Regions from separate parts of the Lutispora sp. QWL-02 genome, predicted to be linked through region 2. Evidence: riboswitches for the same ligand, from Rfam matches in the RefSeq annotation. Region 2 holds a riboswitch; the other holds the start of a gene.

Region 1 (7,953 bases), 880 kb from region 2:
AAGAAAATAGCCGGTGAATACGGCTTGGAAATAATAGCAAGTGGAATTACCAGCACCAATGAAGTGCCTCAGGCTGTTGACTCGCTGAAGGGCAAGATAGACGTGCTATATGTGCCTACAGATAATATGGTGGCTTCATCCATGGCTATAATATCCCAAAAATGCACTGAGAATAATATACCTGTAATAGGTTCGGAAAGAGCCCATGTGGAAGGCGGGGCTCTTGCCACAGAGGGAATAGATTACTACAAGCTAGGCTTCCAGACGGGGCTTATGGCTTTTGAAGTATTGAACGGCGCTAAGACTGAAGATATGCCGATAGAGACTCTATATGAAAAAGACACAGCTCTTACAATAAACTATGATGCTGCAAAGAAATTAAATATTTCCATACCTCAGGAAATAATAGACAAGGCTGAAATCATAAAAGGCGGTGCAGCCAATTGAACAATTTCTGGATAGGGGTATTGGAGCAGGGACTTTTATTTTCTATCATGTCCTTTGGGGTTTATATAACTTATAAAATTTTGGATTTTCCCGATCTGTCCGTTGAAGGCACCTTCCCGCTGGGTGCCTCTGTCACGGCGTTGCTTTTGGTGAAAGGCGCCGATCCCATTCTGGCCTGTATGCTTTCAATGTGTGCAGGCATGGCTGCGGGATTTGTTACAGGAGTGCTGAATGTTAAGTTTAAGATAACAAATCTGCTCTCGGGCATATTGGTGATGATAGGCTTATATTCCATAAATCTGAGGATCATGGGAAAGGCTAATACTCCTTTTTTCAATGCAAAGACTATTTTCTCGGGAGAAATTCCTCCCGTATTTGTGATAATGATATTGGCATTGATCGTAAAGCTGTTTCTTGATTTGATGTTCAAGACGAAGTTTGGTTTTATATTGAAGGCTACCGGTGATAATCATAATATGGTCACATCATTAGGCGTAGATATAGGAGTTATCAAAATAATGGGCATCATGCTTTCAAACGGATTGGTTGCTCTGGCAGGCTCTGTCATGGCTCAGTACCAGAGATTTTCCGATGTAGGAATGGGGAGCGGAATAATAGTTATGGGCCTGGCTTCTATCATAATGGGAGAAACCTTATTAAAAGCTTTCCCTATAATATTTGGGACAGCCTGCGCTCTTTTCGGATCACTGCTTTACAAGGGCAGTATAGCCATAGCCTTGAAGGCCGGCTTGCCTCCCACGGATTTAAAGCTTATAACCTCTGTTATAGTAATAGCTGCCCTGGCGGTTTATAACAGCGGTTTGAAGGTCAAGTTTGGGAGAAATCTACTTTCTGGGGGTGTAAAAGCTGTTACTGATACAAAATCTGCATAAAACCTTTAATAGGGATACAGTCAATGAAAATAAGCTTTTTCAAGGGCTATCCCTGGAAATCAAAGATGGAGACTTTATAACCATCATAGGCAGCAATGGAGCAGGAAAATCCACTTTATTAAACATCATCTCAGGAGGCATACAAAGCGATGAAGGCTCGATCCTGCTCAATAAAAGAGAGATATCCAAAACCCCTGAATATAAAATCAGCAGGCTGATAGGCAGAGTGTTTCAGGATCCTAAAATGGGAACTTCGCCTTCTATGACTGTGCTGGAGAATATGTCTATGGCATGGAATAAAAATAATAGGTACGGATTTTCATGGGGTATTGAAAAAAATAGAATAGCGGACATCAAAGATTCCCTCTCAAAATTATCCTTAGGATTGGAGGATAAGCTTGATGTAAAGGTAGGGCTCCTATCCGGGGGGCAAAGGCAGGCTATGGCCCTTCTGATGGCAGCCATATCAAATCCTTGCCTTTTGCTGCTGGATGAGCATATGGCCGCTTTGGATCCCAAAACCTCTGAGATTATTGCAGGGCTTACAGATAAAATAGTGAAGGAATGCAAAATAACCACACTTATGGTCACCCATAATCTCAAGCAGGCCATAGGTATGGGAAACAGGCTTATAATGATGCACAGAGGTAAAATTATTTTGGATATAAGAGATAAAGATAAAGAGTCCCTCACTGCAGAAAAGCTTTTAGCTTTATTCAGCCAAAAGGAATCGTCAGATATCATCAGCGATCGTTTGATGCTGGCATAAAAAAATAGTTGACATAGTTAAGAGGGCGTATTATACTATTATGTAAATGAATATTTATTCTATCAAGAGAGGTGGAGGGACTGGCCCGATGAAGCCCGACAACCGGCATTCTCATTCGAATGCATCGGTGTCAATTCCAGCAGCACAAGCTGAAAGATAGAAAGGAATTATCCTCTTCTGTTTTTCAGAAGAGTTTTTTTATTGTATAAAATTTAATATTATACTCTTATCAAGAGAGGTGGAGGGACTGGCCCGATGAAGCCCGACAACCGGCATTCTCATTCGAATGCATCGGTGTCAATTCCAGCAGCGTAAAGCTGAGAGATAAGAGAGGTGTGATCCCTCTTTTATCATTGAGGGATTTTTTATTTGTTTCTAACACCGGAGGGGGTACTAAAATGATCGATATAAAAGGCCTTTATAAAACATATACAGGCAAGGAAGGAAATACGGAAGCTCTGAAAAACATTAATCTCAGGATTGAGAAGGGTGATATTTTCGGCATAATAGGCTTAAGCGGAGCAGGAAAATCAACCCTCATCAGATGCATAAACAGGCTTGAAGAGCCTACGAAAGGCAGCATTTTCATTGAGAATAAGGATATCGTTAAGCTGAATGACGGCGAGCTTAGGGATATGAGAAGAAATATAGGAATGATATTTCAGCATTTTAATCTTTTGAGCAGGAAGAATTGCAGAGAAAATATAGCCTTTCCGTTAAAAATAATGAAATATGATAAACGAGAAATGGAGAAACGGGTAGATGAGCTATTGGATATTGTAGATCTAAAGGATAAAAAGTTCTCTTATCCCAGCCAGCTCAGCGGGGGACAAAAGCAAAGGGTAGCAATAGCCAGAGCTTTGGCTACCAACCCTAAAATACTTCTTTGCGATGAAGCTACTTCTGCTTTGGACCCAAATACCACATCTTCCATACTCAAGCTGCTGAAGAGCATAAATGAGACGCTGGGAATAACAATTGTGATGATAACCCATCAGATGGAGGTCATAAAGGAGGTATGCAATAAAGTAGCTGTGATTTCAGATGGAAGTATGGTGGAGCAGGGGAATACCTATGATGTATTTTCAAAGCCGTCTCATCCTATCACAAAGAGCTTTATAAAGGACGTATCCTTAAACATTGACAGAAATATAATAGATGATCCTGAAAATACTGAGGTTGTGAGGATTACATTTTTAGACCACAAGGCAAAAGAGCCGTTGATATATAAAATCATAAAGAATTTCGATATTGAGGCAAACATCCTGGCGGGACAGATGAACAGCATACAAGGAAGAACCTATGGAAATTTGGTTGTAGGCCTCAGGGGAACAGATGAAAAAATAGAGGCTGCAATAGGATACCTAAAGGATGAAGGCGTCATAGTAGAGGAGTTGAAATATAATGGAAGTTCTGATTGAAACAATAAAAAAAATAATGCTTTTAATGCCCAAGCCCCTTTATGAAACTCTATACATGGTGTTTGCATCCACATTGTTTTCGGTTATTTTCGGAATGCCTCTGGGCATCATAACAGCAATATCGGAGGAAGGCAATATTTGGGAAAGAAAGGGCTTGAATAAAGCTTTAAACGGGGTAATAAATATAGCAAGATCCTTCCCCTTCATAATACTGATGATTGCGGTCTTTCCGCTGACAAAGCTCATCGTGGGAAAAAGGATAGGCACAACTGCAGCCATAGTGCCCTTGACCATAGCAGCCATACCCTTTGTAGCCAGGCTCATTGAAAATGCGATAAAGGAGATAAGCCCCGGAATCATAGAAGCAGCCCAATCCATGGGTGCCGACGTAAAGCAGATAGTTTTCAGGGTGATGATACCGGAAGCATTGCCTTCCATAGCATCAGGTATAACCTTGACAATAATAAATCTCATAGGATATTCGGCAATGGCAGGTGCTATAGGGGGCGGGGGCCTTGGAAATTTAGCCATACGATTCGGGTATCAGGGATTCCAAAAAGATGTCATGATAGGAACTGTCATAGTATTGGTCTTAGTGGTTCAGATAATACAGGGCATTGGGAGCAGGATATATAATAAGTTACTGAAATAGATTTACAAAATATAAAAATTGCGAAGCATTTTTTATGGCTGCGAGGCACGGGGTACGGGGCACGGGGCACGTGGATTGAGCAGGACTCTGGAGTCAAGGAGACGGAAACCACTGAAAGACACGAAGATAACACTGAAAAACACTGAAGGGGTTTAATATATGCAATACAAGAGCGATATAACTGATATTTCGGTCATTCTGAGCGTAAGCGAAGAATCTTAGGTATTCCTTATGGTTCTAAGATCCTTCACTACGTTCAGGATGACATATCAGATATAACCTTATTAACACTTTATACAAAGAATAAAATATCCCTCTGTGTAAATCAGTGCTAAATCAGTGTTAATCCGTGTTCCCCGTTCCCTACCCCTGTATGACGCATCATTATACCGACGTGACGCAATGTACAAAAAATATTAAAAATAATTATCGATAATTGATATATATTTTACTGTTTTTCAACCTGGCCAGTTGAAAAACAAAAAATAACTAAGTAAAAATGAAAGGAATGTTTATAAATATGAAAAAGATAATATCACTGGTTTTAGCATTATTATTACTGGCATCCTTGACTATTGGATGCGCACCCAAGGAAGAGGCTGCACCGGCAGCAGCAGAAAATGAGAAGGAAACGGTGCTGAAGGTAGGAGCTACACCAATCCCCCATGCAGAGATATTGGAAGTGGTTAAGCCTTTATTAGAAAAGAAAGGCTTAAAGCTTGAAGTGATCGTTTTTAATGATTATGTTCAACCAAATACAGCACTTGCAGACAAAGAATTAGATGCAAACTTTTTCCAGCATCAGCCCTATTTGGATAATTTCAATAAAGAAAGAGGTTTAAACCTTGTATCTGCAGCTAAGGTTCATGTGGAGCCTTTAGGATTATATTCTAAAAAAATAAATAGCATAACCGAATTAAAAGACGGCAGCACCATAGCTATACCGGATGATGCTACGAATAATGCCAGATCATTGTTATTGCTTCAGGAAAACGGCATTATCAAGCTAAAGGATGGAGGAAGCATAAGTTCTTCGGAAAATGATGTAGTAGAAAACCCCAGAAACCTCAAATTCCAGGCTATTGAGGCTGCACAGCTCCCAAGGGTTCTGGAAGATGTAGATGCTGCCATAATCAATACCAACTTTGCAATTCCGGCAAATCTTAACCCCGTTAAGGATGCATTGCTGATAGAAGACGGAAATTCACCTTATGCCAATACGCTTGTTATAAGAGGCGGAGATGAAGGAAGAGAAGATTTGAAAGAGCTGTCCAATGCATTGAACAGTCCGGAAGTAAAGAAATTTATTGAGGAAAAATATGAAGGAGCAATAATTGCTGCATATTAGTCAAGTTTTTGTAAATCTATAAACGCACAATGAGATTGATCGAACAATAAGACAAAAAACAGAGTTTAGAGTATAATATATAGGTGGCCATTAATAATATAATTTAATGGCTGCCTATATTCTTTGTTTTTGAGGAGAACCGTATGAGTGAGTGGGTAAAGGCAATGGTAGATATAATAGTCCAATATGGAGGCTTTGGACTTTTTATAGTGTCCTTTGCCGAATCTTCATTTTTTCCTATACCTCCGGATTTGATATTGATACCATTGTCTATAATAAATCATGAGCTTGCGTTGTTTTATGCGGCTTTGACCACTTTTTCATCAGTTATAGGAGGGCTATTCGGCTACTATATCGGTGCAAAGGCGGGAAGGCCTATTTTGATGAGATTCTTTGCTGAGGAGAAGATAAAGAGAGTAGAAGAATACTTTGTCAAATATGGAGGATGGGCCGTTGCCATAGCAGGACTCACCCCAATTCCTTACAAGCTTTTCACAATAGCTTCCGGAGTATTTAAGATAAGAAAATCTGTATTTGTAAATGCTTCGATCTTAGGGAGAGGGATCAGATTCTTCGCAGAAGGGGCAATAATCTATATGATGGGAGATCAGGCCCAGAGGATAATAAGCGAATATTTTGATGTGCTTACCGTGGGAATAGCAGCAGCCGGGGCTTTGACATATTTAATATATTATTTGATCAAGAAAAAAAAGTATGGGGAGCACAGGGTATCGGCAGGTTTATTTGCCAGGGGCATCAGCAATAATAAGTATGCAGCAGCTGTTTATAAAAGGCTTGTAAACAATTATGGAGGGTTTATATTTTTGATTCTATCCATTGTTTTGATGTCCTTGTCCTTTGAATTTCTCTTTTTACAGCCCCAATATGAGCTTTTATTATATCTATATATCCCCGTAATTTCTTTGATCATAGGAATATTGTTCTACATCTTTATATTTAGAAACCCAGATAATAGCTTATGGACTTTAAAAAGCCTGCTTAAACATGCGATAGCTGCTGAAATTATTATTTTAGTTTTAGCAGCAGGATTAGCCTATGGTATAGGGAATGATATTGTGGTCCATATGGATCAAACAGTAAACAGCTGGGTAATGCCAATAAGAAGCCCTTCTTTAACAATCATCATGAAAGTGCTAAGCTTTTTTGCATCCTCTGCATTTTTACCCTTTGCCGTTGCATTTTGTTTCTGTTTGCTGGTGCTCAGGTGGAAAAGGCTAAAGTCGGGATTTATACTTTTAATAAATATTCTGGGAGCCAATTTCATTAAAATATTTATTAAAAATATATTCAAAAGAGCAAGGCCCGAGTATGCAATAATAATAGAGAAGGAATACAGCTTTCCCAGCGGCCATTCCCTTATTGGTTTTACATTTTATACAATGCTGGCATATATGGTATTCAAATATTATAATGGACCATATAAGCGCTTAATAACAGGCTTTCTAATCATCTTTCCCATCATTATTGCATTCAGCAGGCTGTATTTAGGAGTCCATTATGCCAGCGATGTTTTTGCCGGCTTGCTATTGGGAACATCTTGGCTTATAGCTTGTATAATCATGGATAATTGGAAATAATATTAAAAAATTGGACAAAAATCTGCCGTAGAATTATAATTATAGTGTCCTATTCTATCGTGCCTGAAAGCAAAGGACATTAAGCTGGTGCATAAGAGATGTTTTAAAATAACCAGTTAAAGGCACGCTGCTAAATCCATCGGTATTTCTCATATTTATGTTGAAATAAATTATATTTTGATGGAGAACTGCTGATGTTATTCTCTATAAATAAAGGAGGTGCTGTTATTGGAAAATTTAGAGGGAAATGTTATGCAAATTAACATAGAAGATGAGATGAAAAAATCCTTTATTGATTATGCCATGAGCGTTATTGTACAAAGGGCACTGCCGGATGTAAGAGACGGACTTAAGCCCGTACACCGACGTATACTATATGCAATGCATGATTTGGGATTTACACCGGATAAGCCTCATAGGAAGTCTGCAACCACAGTAGGTGAAGTGCTTGGTAAATATCATCCCCATGGTGACGTCGCCGTATACGATACTATGGTAAGAATGGCACAAGATTTTTCACATAGATATATGCTTATTGACGGTCACGGAAACTTTGGTTCTGTTGACGGAGATAGCCCGGCTGCCATGCGTTATACAGAAGCGAGGATGGCCAAGATTTCTATGGAAATGATGAGAGACATCAATAAAGAAACCGTCGATTTCATTCCAAACTATGATGAAAGCTTAAAGGAGCCTTCTGTACTTCCTTCCAGATTTCCTAATTTATTGGTCAATGGGAGCAACGGTATTGCAGTTGGTATGGCAACATCAATCCCTCCCCACAACTTAAATGAGGTTATAGACGGGGTCATTGCTGCTATAGAT
Region 2 (7,953 bases):
GACATTCTGATTTTTACCCATCTTTGCCATTGATACAGTGCTTATCTTTGCTTCTTTTAGCAAATCTTTTTTCATCATATCTCTATCTATAAGCATTTTCCAAAGCTTTTTATACGAAAATTTCATGGTATTCACCTTTCTGTTTCCAACAGTTTTCTTATAGGTAATATTATATAACTGATTTTAATTTTTCACAACTCAAATTTGAATTTGCAAATTCGCAAATTTCGAATCTTGTTTTGTACACAAAGAAAAGCCATATCAAAACTGTTATAGAATTGATATGGCTTTTTCTCGTATTCAGTTTACCTTGACCCTCGGTTCACAAGTTGTCCTTATGACTACTCGTATTCTCTCAGAGGTTTTTGTTCTATATGCCTGCTTCTTTTTTCAATATATCGGCTTTATCGGTTTTCTCCCAGGACACTCCTAAATCTGTTCTGCCCATATGACCGTAGGCTGCCAGCTTTCTATATATGGGTTTTCTCAAATCCAAATCCCTTATTATTGCAGCAGGCCTTAAATCAAATACCCGGGAAACTATCTCAGATATTTTATCATCGGCAATCTTTCCGGTGCCGAAGGTTTCGATAAGGACTGATACAGGCTTCGCAACTCCTATTGCATAGGCAAGCTGCACCTCACATTTGGAAGCCAGGCCTGCAGCCACCACATTCTTTGCCACATATCTTGCTGCATAGGAAGCCGAACGGTCAACCTTGGTGGGATCTTTGCCGGAGAAAGCTCCGCCTCCGTGCCTTGCATATCCGCCATAAGTATCTACGATTATCTTTCTCCCTGTCAAGCCCGAATCTCCATGAGGTCCGCCTATTACAAACCTGCCGGTGGGGTTGATATAGTACTTGGTTTTATCATCAAGCATATTCTTGGGTATGATAGGCTTTATGACATGCTCTATCATATCCTTCTCTATGGTGGCCTGATCCACATCAGGGCTGTGTTGGGTGGAAACCACTATGGTATCAACCCTTACAGGCTTATCATCAATATATTCAACAGTGACCTGGGTTTTTCCGTCAGGCCTCAAATAATCCAAAACACCGTCTCTTCTTACTTGGGCCAGCTTTCTGGCCAGTTTATGGGCCAAGGATATAGGCATAGGCATCAGTTCGGGAGTTTCATCACAGGCATAACCGAACATCATTCCCTGATCTCCGGCTCCGATGGCAGCGACATCAGCTTCGCTCATTTCTCCTTTTTTGGCTTCCAGCGCCTTGTCAACCCCCATTGCAATATCTGTAGACTGTTCGTGAATCGAAGTGATCACGCCGCAGGTATCCGCGTCAAAGCCGAACTTTGCCCTCGTATATCCTATCTCCTCCACGGTCTCCCTCACGATTTTCTGGATATCCACATAACAATTAGTGGTTATTTCTCCCATTACATGTACAAGACCTGTAGTTGCGGTGACCTCGCAGGCAACCCTTCCCATCGGGTCGTGTTCCATTATAGCATCCAATACTGCATCTGATATTTGATCACAGACTTTATCCGGATGTCCTTCAGTTACAGATTCAGAAGTAAACAGCTTTCTTACCATTTTATCTCCTCCTTTTTTTCTCTAGGGTATTACTTTAAGGTCAGCCTCTAGCTTCTGGCTGCTAGCCTCTAGCATTAGGGTATTCCTTACGGGTTTAAGAGAACGGAAAACACGGATTAACACGGAATCTTTCCCAACACGAAAAGATCCTTCAGTCGTTCCTCTTTCAGTGTAAAAATCCGTGTTCTCCGTTTCCCCCTATCTGCCCATAATCGGCATTAAAAAAAGCTTCCCTGATGAGAAGCTCATTTTCATAACGAAAATATATCCTCATCTTTCAGGAACAATCCTGCAGGAATTGGCACCGCGCTCAATGCCGGTTGCCGGGTTTCATAGGGCCCTTCCCTCCACCTCTCTTGATAAGGTAACCTTTATTCAGTTTGCAAAAGTATATTAGCACATTTGTCCAAAAAAGTCAACAAAAAAGCCCTTTCGGGTTTTTGTCTTAAAATGGTGGGGAAAGGTGGATTCGAACCACCGAAGTCTGAGACAACAGATTTACAGTCTGCCCCCTTTGGCCGCTCGGGAATTTCCCCACGTGACAAAGTCTATAATACAACAGATGCATAGCTTTTGTCAACATTATTTTTGTTGAAATTTATTACAACTCCTTATACAGCCTTGATCCGTATGAGGTTACAAATTTATACAGCAGCATATCCGCTATGATATAAAAGCCGAAAATCATAATAAAAGCGTAAATATAGTCAAGCCTTAACCAGACAACCAAGCCGAAATTCAAAGCTCCGAAAGCTACACTGATCAACATATTCAGCAATCCGTTCATATTCTGCTTTACGGCTTTTTGCTCATTGTCCCAATTTAATTTGGGGAATTTCAGGTCTATCATGATTCCTGCATAGTTTATAAAGAAGATGCAGGGCAAGCTCATCAAAAGCGCCGCAAAAATCAAATATATGGGAAAGGAGAACACAAGCCAGAGCACTATGAAAGCCATTATCATTCCCAAAAGGCCCATGAGTATACCTGTTTGAGCCTTTGCATTTATCTGTGTCTTATAATCTACCGGCAGATATTTTGATACATATAGGCTCTTCCCTTCTCTGGATATAGCCGTTGATGAAATCATATTTGAAGCACCTATGAAGAGAGCCGCAGCGGCTGCCCCTGCAAAAATATAAGGCAATACGCCGGGATCTTCCAAATACCTGGCCAGCTCCCTTATATCCCCCAGGTCTTCGTTTCCGGCAAAGAAAGGTATCAGTATGAATACAGGCCAGAGGAAATTCATCAAAATACAGTTCATGAAGTACACGGGACTTCTGTAAAGCAGCTTTAACTCCTTTGCTCTGAAAGCCCTTAAAGCGCTGAGCTTCCTGTACAAGCTCATTTTGGCGGCGCCGCTTTTAGGTCTTCTGGCCGGAGCTGCCTCTGTCAGGCCTATGACACCTTTGAAATAAAACTTTTCGCCAATATAAAAGAACAGTCCTATAAATGCTGCTGCACCGGCAATAGCCAATGCCATGCTTCCAATGGAGCGCAGCAGCTCACGGTAATCGGTCAGGGCCATGGTCATAAATCTGTTGATTATAAAAATATCCTGGGATTTGGAAAGCAAAGAATTATTCCCCTGCTGAAGCAGTTTCATCATATCCTCAGGATTTCCAAGCCTTCCGGAAAATTTCTGTATGATCATGTTAAAGCCTATGGCCATTGCCATTGCAACGATACCCGAAATCGTCTTCATCCGATCCTTATTTTTTACAAATTTAAAGCTTCGCATAACAAAGATGCTTAAGAAAGAGGAAAAAACCAGCGGCACTATAGGCAAAAGCAGATATGCGATGGCCCCATAAATATAATAAAGTAAATTTGCTTTATCCTTTATACCGTAGGAAACCAGCACCGGGAGAAAAAATACCAGCTGGGTCATATACTCATAAACCAGCACCGATGCAAACTTGGCTCCAAGTATCTGCCAGGGCTTCAATGGCAAAGGGAGCAGCAGCTCGATATCGTTGGAGTAATAAAAAACGCCCATGATGAAAAATATGCCCAATATGAATGTAACCAGACTCACCAGGGAAATAGCCGTCCACATTATAATACCCTGCTGCCCTACCGACGCCATAACGCCGTAGCCTTCCCAGGCCGCAGTCCATATAAGCGCTGCCATGGGAAGCATAGATATAGCTATCAGGGCTCCCAGGGCTATAGATTTTTTATTAAATTTAAAGTTTGTTTTCAAGAGGATCTTGACCAGCTTCAACATCTTATTCATTTTCTACCAACTCCAGGAACATATTTTCCAAGGATTCATCGCCCTTGAAATGCTGCCTCATTTCCTCAATAGAGCCATAAAACAATATTTTCCCTTTATTGATTATTGCTACTTTATCGCATATCTTTTCTGCTACCTCCAGCACATGGGTAGAAAAAAATACCGTCTTGCTTTTGGCAGCATGTTCTCTCATCATTTCTTTGAGAATGAAGGATGACTTGGGGTCCAAGCCCGTCATAGGCTCATCCAATATCCATACGCTGGGCTCATGCAGCAATACGCCCATCAATACGATCTTCTGCCTCATGCCGTGAGAATAGCTTTGAATCTGGTCAAAGAGCGCTTCTGCCATACTGAATCTTTCTGCAAGATTATCGATCTCGGGCTTTCTATCCTGAGACGGCACTTCATAAACATCAGCCATGAAGTTGAGGTATTCTATTCCCTTGAGCCTCAGGAACATATCCGGGCTGTCAGGCACAAAGCCAAACTGCTTCTTTGCCTTGATGGGCTCCTCCGAGATATCTATGCCGTTGATCTTGATGCTGCCGCTGTCACTATTTAGAATTCCTGTTATCATTTTTATTGTAGTGGTCTTTCCCGCTCCGTTAGGTCCCAGGAAACCGATAATTTCACCATCAGGAATCACAAGGCTTATATTATCCACTGCCTTATTTTTGCCCCCGAAAGTCTTCGATACATTGCTTATTTCTATCAAGATCATAACCTCCAGTTATTTAGATGATTATTTAAATATCTAATAGTATTCTACACTTATTTTATTATTTTATCAATATTATAGATAAAATATAAAATAAAAAACCGCAGGGAATCCTACGGTTAAAATTCATATATGGTGGGCACAATAGGGCTCGAACCTATGACCCTCTGCTTGTAAGGCAGATGCTCTCCCAGCTGAGCTATGCGCCCAAATAAAAATGGTCGGGGTGACAGGACTTGAACCTGCGGCCCCATGGTCCCAAACCACGTACGCTACCATCTGCGCTACACCCCGACGACACTATTAGATTATATATAAAAATTCGTAAAATTTCAATAGGGAATTTGCGTTTTATTTAAAAATATCTTATAAATGCTCATTCATAGTATATTATGCTCTCTTATCATACAAAAGATTCATTTTTCCTATTGGGTCAAATTCATTTAAATAACTGAAACAAAATCATTTAAATAAATCAGATGTATAAATCAAGCTTTCTGCCTATATACATTTTATAACGAGTCTGACGCCTCGTTATCACGGCGTTTTGCAATGGCAGGAGGGGTAATATTGGAGGAGTGTTCAAAAGCCTATTATTTTCAAAGAGATTCCCATATAATCTTGGCAAGTTATCTGAACCGTCATATCAAAGGCAGCTGCCTTGTATTTTGCATAGGTACCGACAGATATATAGGAGATTGCTTAGGCCCGCTCACAGGCACCTTTCTCAGCAAATTAAATTTGGGAATTCCCGTGATAGGAACCCTGGATGATCCGGTACATGCGGTAAACTTGTCTAAAAATGTATATGATATCAAGAAAAAATATCCGGATCATAAAATAATAGCTGTCGATGCGTGCCTTGGCAACGAAGACAGCATCGGCAGCATTCAGATAAAAAATGGCCCTATCCATCCCGGAAAGGGTGTGGGCAAGAGTCTTCCCCCTGTAGGTGATATATCAATAGTAGGCATCGTAGATTCTTCAGAATCAGGCGAATTCCTCTCCATGCACAACATAAGGCTCAGCCTGATCATGAAGATGTCCGAGGTCATCACCCGAGGGATCTATGCGGCTCTTGTGAAGTAAGAACTCAGGATTCAGAACTCAGAGCTCAGAAACTGAGGTAACGAGCTCTGGGGATTTTTCGTGAGATTCCCGTGCCTTTCAGTGGTTGCCGTCTCCCTGTCTTATCCGTTGATTATCGCAAACATAAGCTCCCCTGAGGCAGCAAGCTGCTCTCCCACGTAAGCTTCAGCCTTAGCCTTGCCTATTCCGCGCTTCATCGCTATCATGGTGACTTCCATTCGCAGAATATCACCAGGTATGACCTGTCTTTTAAACCTAAGTCCATCTATTCCCGTGAATACAGCCAATTTGCCCTTGTGCTCCTCCATAGCCAGTATGGAAACCGCCCCTACCTGTGCCATGGCCTCCACTATCAAAACACCCGGCATAATGGGATTGCCGGGGAAATGACCTTGAAAGAAAGGTTCGTTCATAGTAACATTTTTAATGCCTACAGCTCTTTTGCCGTATTCGATTTCAACAATCTTATCCACCAAAAGGAAAGGATATCTATGAGGTATTATTTTCTGTATTTCTTTTATGTCCAGCATGTTATTCCTCTTCATCTATCTTGATATTTGCCGACAGCTGCTTGTACAGCAGTTCTCCCAAGCCCAGGCCCTTGCCCTTGGAGGCCTCCTCTGCAAATTTTTCATAGAGCATATCTTCATAAACTCCGGTAGCAAAGCTTTCACCCATGAGGTCTGATTTTTCTACGGTGTTCCTCATGCTTTTAAACATCATATTCAAAAATACGGACTCCAAATTTGCACATGCTTCCCTAAGCTTTGCTTCATCCTTGCCGGCTGATGCCTTCTGCAGCATTTCTTCGAAGGATTGGTCCTGCGTGGCTTTAGCATTGTCCAAAGCTGCCTTCATTTGTATATTATTGTCCGAATTAATGGGATTTATCAATATTTCCACCTCTTAAATCCTATCTTCTCAGATTATTAGCCAGACCAAGCATCTCATCTGCAGTCTGTATGGATTTAGAATTTATTTCATAGGCTCTTTGCGCCTGGATCAGTTTTACCATTTCCTCAACTATTTGGACATTTGAGTATTCCAAAAATCCCTGAAGTATAGATCCGCCTGAACCGTCATTGGCTGTATCTACAGGCTGTCCGCTGGCGCCGGTAGCTTTATAGAAATTGCTGCCGACACTTTCCAGGCCTGCAGGATTAGCAAAGGTTGTTATGACCAAGCTTCCCAGCTCCTCCAAGGTATCATCCGTTCTTTTAACTACAATATTGCCCGCTTCATCGATTATGACCTGCTTCATATCAGTGCCCAAATCTATTTCTCCGCCGTCACCCTGAATATAATATCCGTCAGAGGTGACCAGCCTTGCCGAATCGTCCTCTATGGACACCTTGAAGCTTCCATCCTTGGTATATAATTCTTCACCATTGGGCCCTATAACCTTGAAAAAGCCCTGGCCGTCTATGGCCAAATCATAGGGATTCGAGGTCTGCTCAAGATTTCCTGTGGTAAAGAACTTATTTATAGCGGCAGTCCTGACTCCGTGGCCTACCTGTACACTTACAGGCTTGCCTTCTCCATCCCTCACGGTTTCTCTCTCCAGGGTTTCGTATAGAAGGTCCTTGAACTCTGCCCTTGATTTCTTGTAGCCCACTGTGTTCACATTGGCCAGATTGTTGGATATATTATCTACGTTAAGCTGTTGAGCTGTCATGCCTGTGCTTGCAGTCCAAAGCGCTCTCATCATGATTCATACCTCCTATAATCTTCCTACTTCATTTACTGCCTTGCCCAATAACTCGTCATGGGCTTTTATAAGCCTTTGATTTGCTTCATAAGTACGGAGCATGGCTATCATATCTACCATCTCCCTCACCGAATTTACATTGGAGCCTTCGATAAAGGCCTGTCGGACAGTGCCTTCGAAAGCCTTATCATTATCGGCCCATTCTTGAGAAATTATAGTGTAGAGATTATCTCCTTCCTTCATCAAAGCACTATAATCCTGAAAATCTACAAGCTTCAGCCTGTCAATAAGTACGCCGTCCGATGTTATTTCACCTTTTTCATTTATTTTTATATCTTCACCGCTGATTTTTATGTAGCCCTTTTCCCCTAAAACCTTATAGCCGTCTTTATTGACCAGATAGCCTTCTGCATCTATGACAAAGCTGCCGTCACGGGTATACCTTTCCCCGCCGTTTGCTTCTACCGCCAGAAAGCCTTTGCCGGATATGGCAACATCCAAAGGATTCCCCGTAGGATCATGATGGCCTTGGGTAAAGTCGGTAGCCACTACACTTGTATGGACACCTGCGCTCATGGTCCCTATATAGTTGAAAGGAGCCGGCATCCTCACGCCGCCTATACTGAGCGACT

The links. Region 2 has a riboswitch for S-adenosylmethionine ahead of metK (methionine adenosyltransferase). Riboswitches for the same ligand answer to the same signal wherever they lie in the genome.
Region 1: it holds a riboswitch for S-adenosylmethionine, as region 2 does, so the genes downstream of both, AC4HCY_RS01835 (methionine ABC transporter ATP-binding protein) here and metK (methionine adenosyltransferase) in region 2, are expected to answer to the same signal.

Annotation. Positions count from the first base shown of each region.
Region 1 is NZ_CM177762.1:445,372-453,324, reverse strand. Features, by position in the region: gene AC4HCY_RS01850 (ABC transporter substrate-binding protein) at 1-447, shown strand, start outside; gene AC4HCY_RS01845 (ABC transporter permease) at 495-1,340, shown strand; gene AC4HCY_RS01840 (ABC transporter ATP-binding protein) at 1,315-2,109, shown strand; SAM riboswitch class I at 2,166-2,272, shown strand; SAM riboswitch class I at 2,333-2,440, shown strand; gene AC4HCY_RS01835 (methionine ABC transporter ATP-binding protein) at 2,508-3,530, shown strand; gene AC4HCY_RS01830 (methionine ABC transporter permease) at 3,514-4,182, shown strand; gene AC4HCY_RS01825 (MetQ/NlpA family ABC transporter substrate-binding protein) at 4,703-5,530, shown strand; gene AC4HCY_RS01820 (phosphatase PAP2 family protein) at 5,674-7,128, shown strand; gene gyrA (DNA gyrase subunit A) at 7,381-7,953, shown strand, end outside.
Region 2 is NZ_CM177762.1:4,078,520-4,086,472, forward strand. Features, by position in the region: gene AC4HCY_RS19420 (helix-turn-helix domain-containing protein) at 1-126, opposite strand, end outside; gene metK (methionine adenosyltransferase) at 371-1,561, opposite strand; SAM riboswitch class I at 1,829-1,927, opposite strand; tRNA gene AC4HCY_RS19430 (tRNA-Tyr) at 2,013-2,097, opposite strand; gene AC4HCY_RS19435 (putative ABC transporter permease subunit) at 2,163-3,803, opposite strand; gene AC4HCY_RS19440 (ABC transporter ATP-binding protein) at 3,796-4,521, opposite strand; tRNA gene AC4HCY_RS19445 (tRNA-Val) at 4,658-4,733, opposite strand; tRNA gene AC4HCY_RS19450 (tRNA-Pro) at 4,743-4,818, opposite strand; gene yyaC (spore protease YyaC) at 5,095-5,613, shown strand; gene fabZ (3-hydroxyacyl-ACP dehydratase FabZ) at 5,715-6,143, opposite strand; gene AC4HCY_RS19465 (rod-binding protein) at 6,145-6,507, opposite strand; gene flgG (flagellar basal-body rod protein FlgG) at 6,527-7,321, opposite strand; gene flgF (flagellar basal-body rod protein FlgF) at 7,334-7,953, opposite strand, start outside.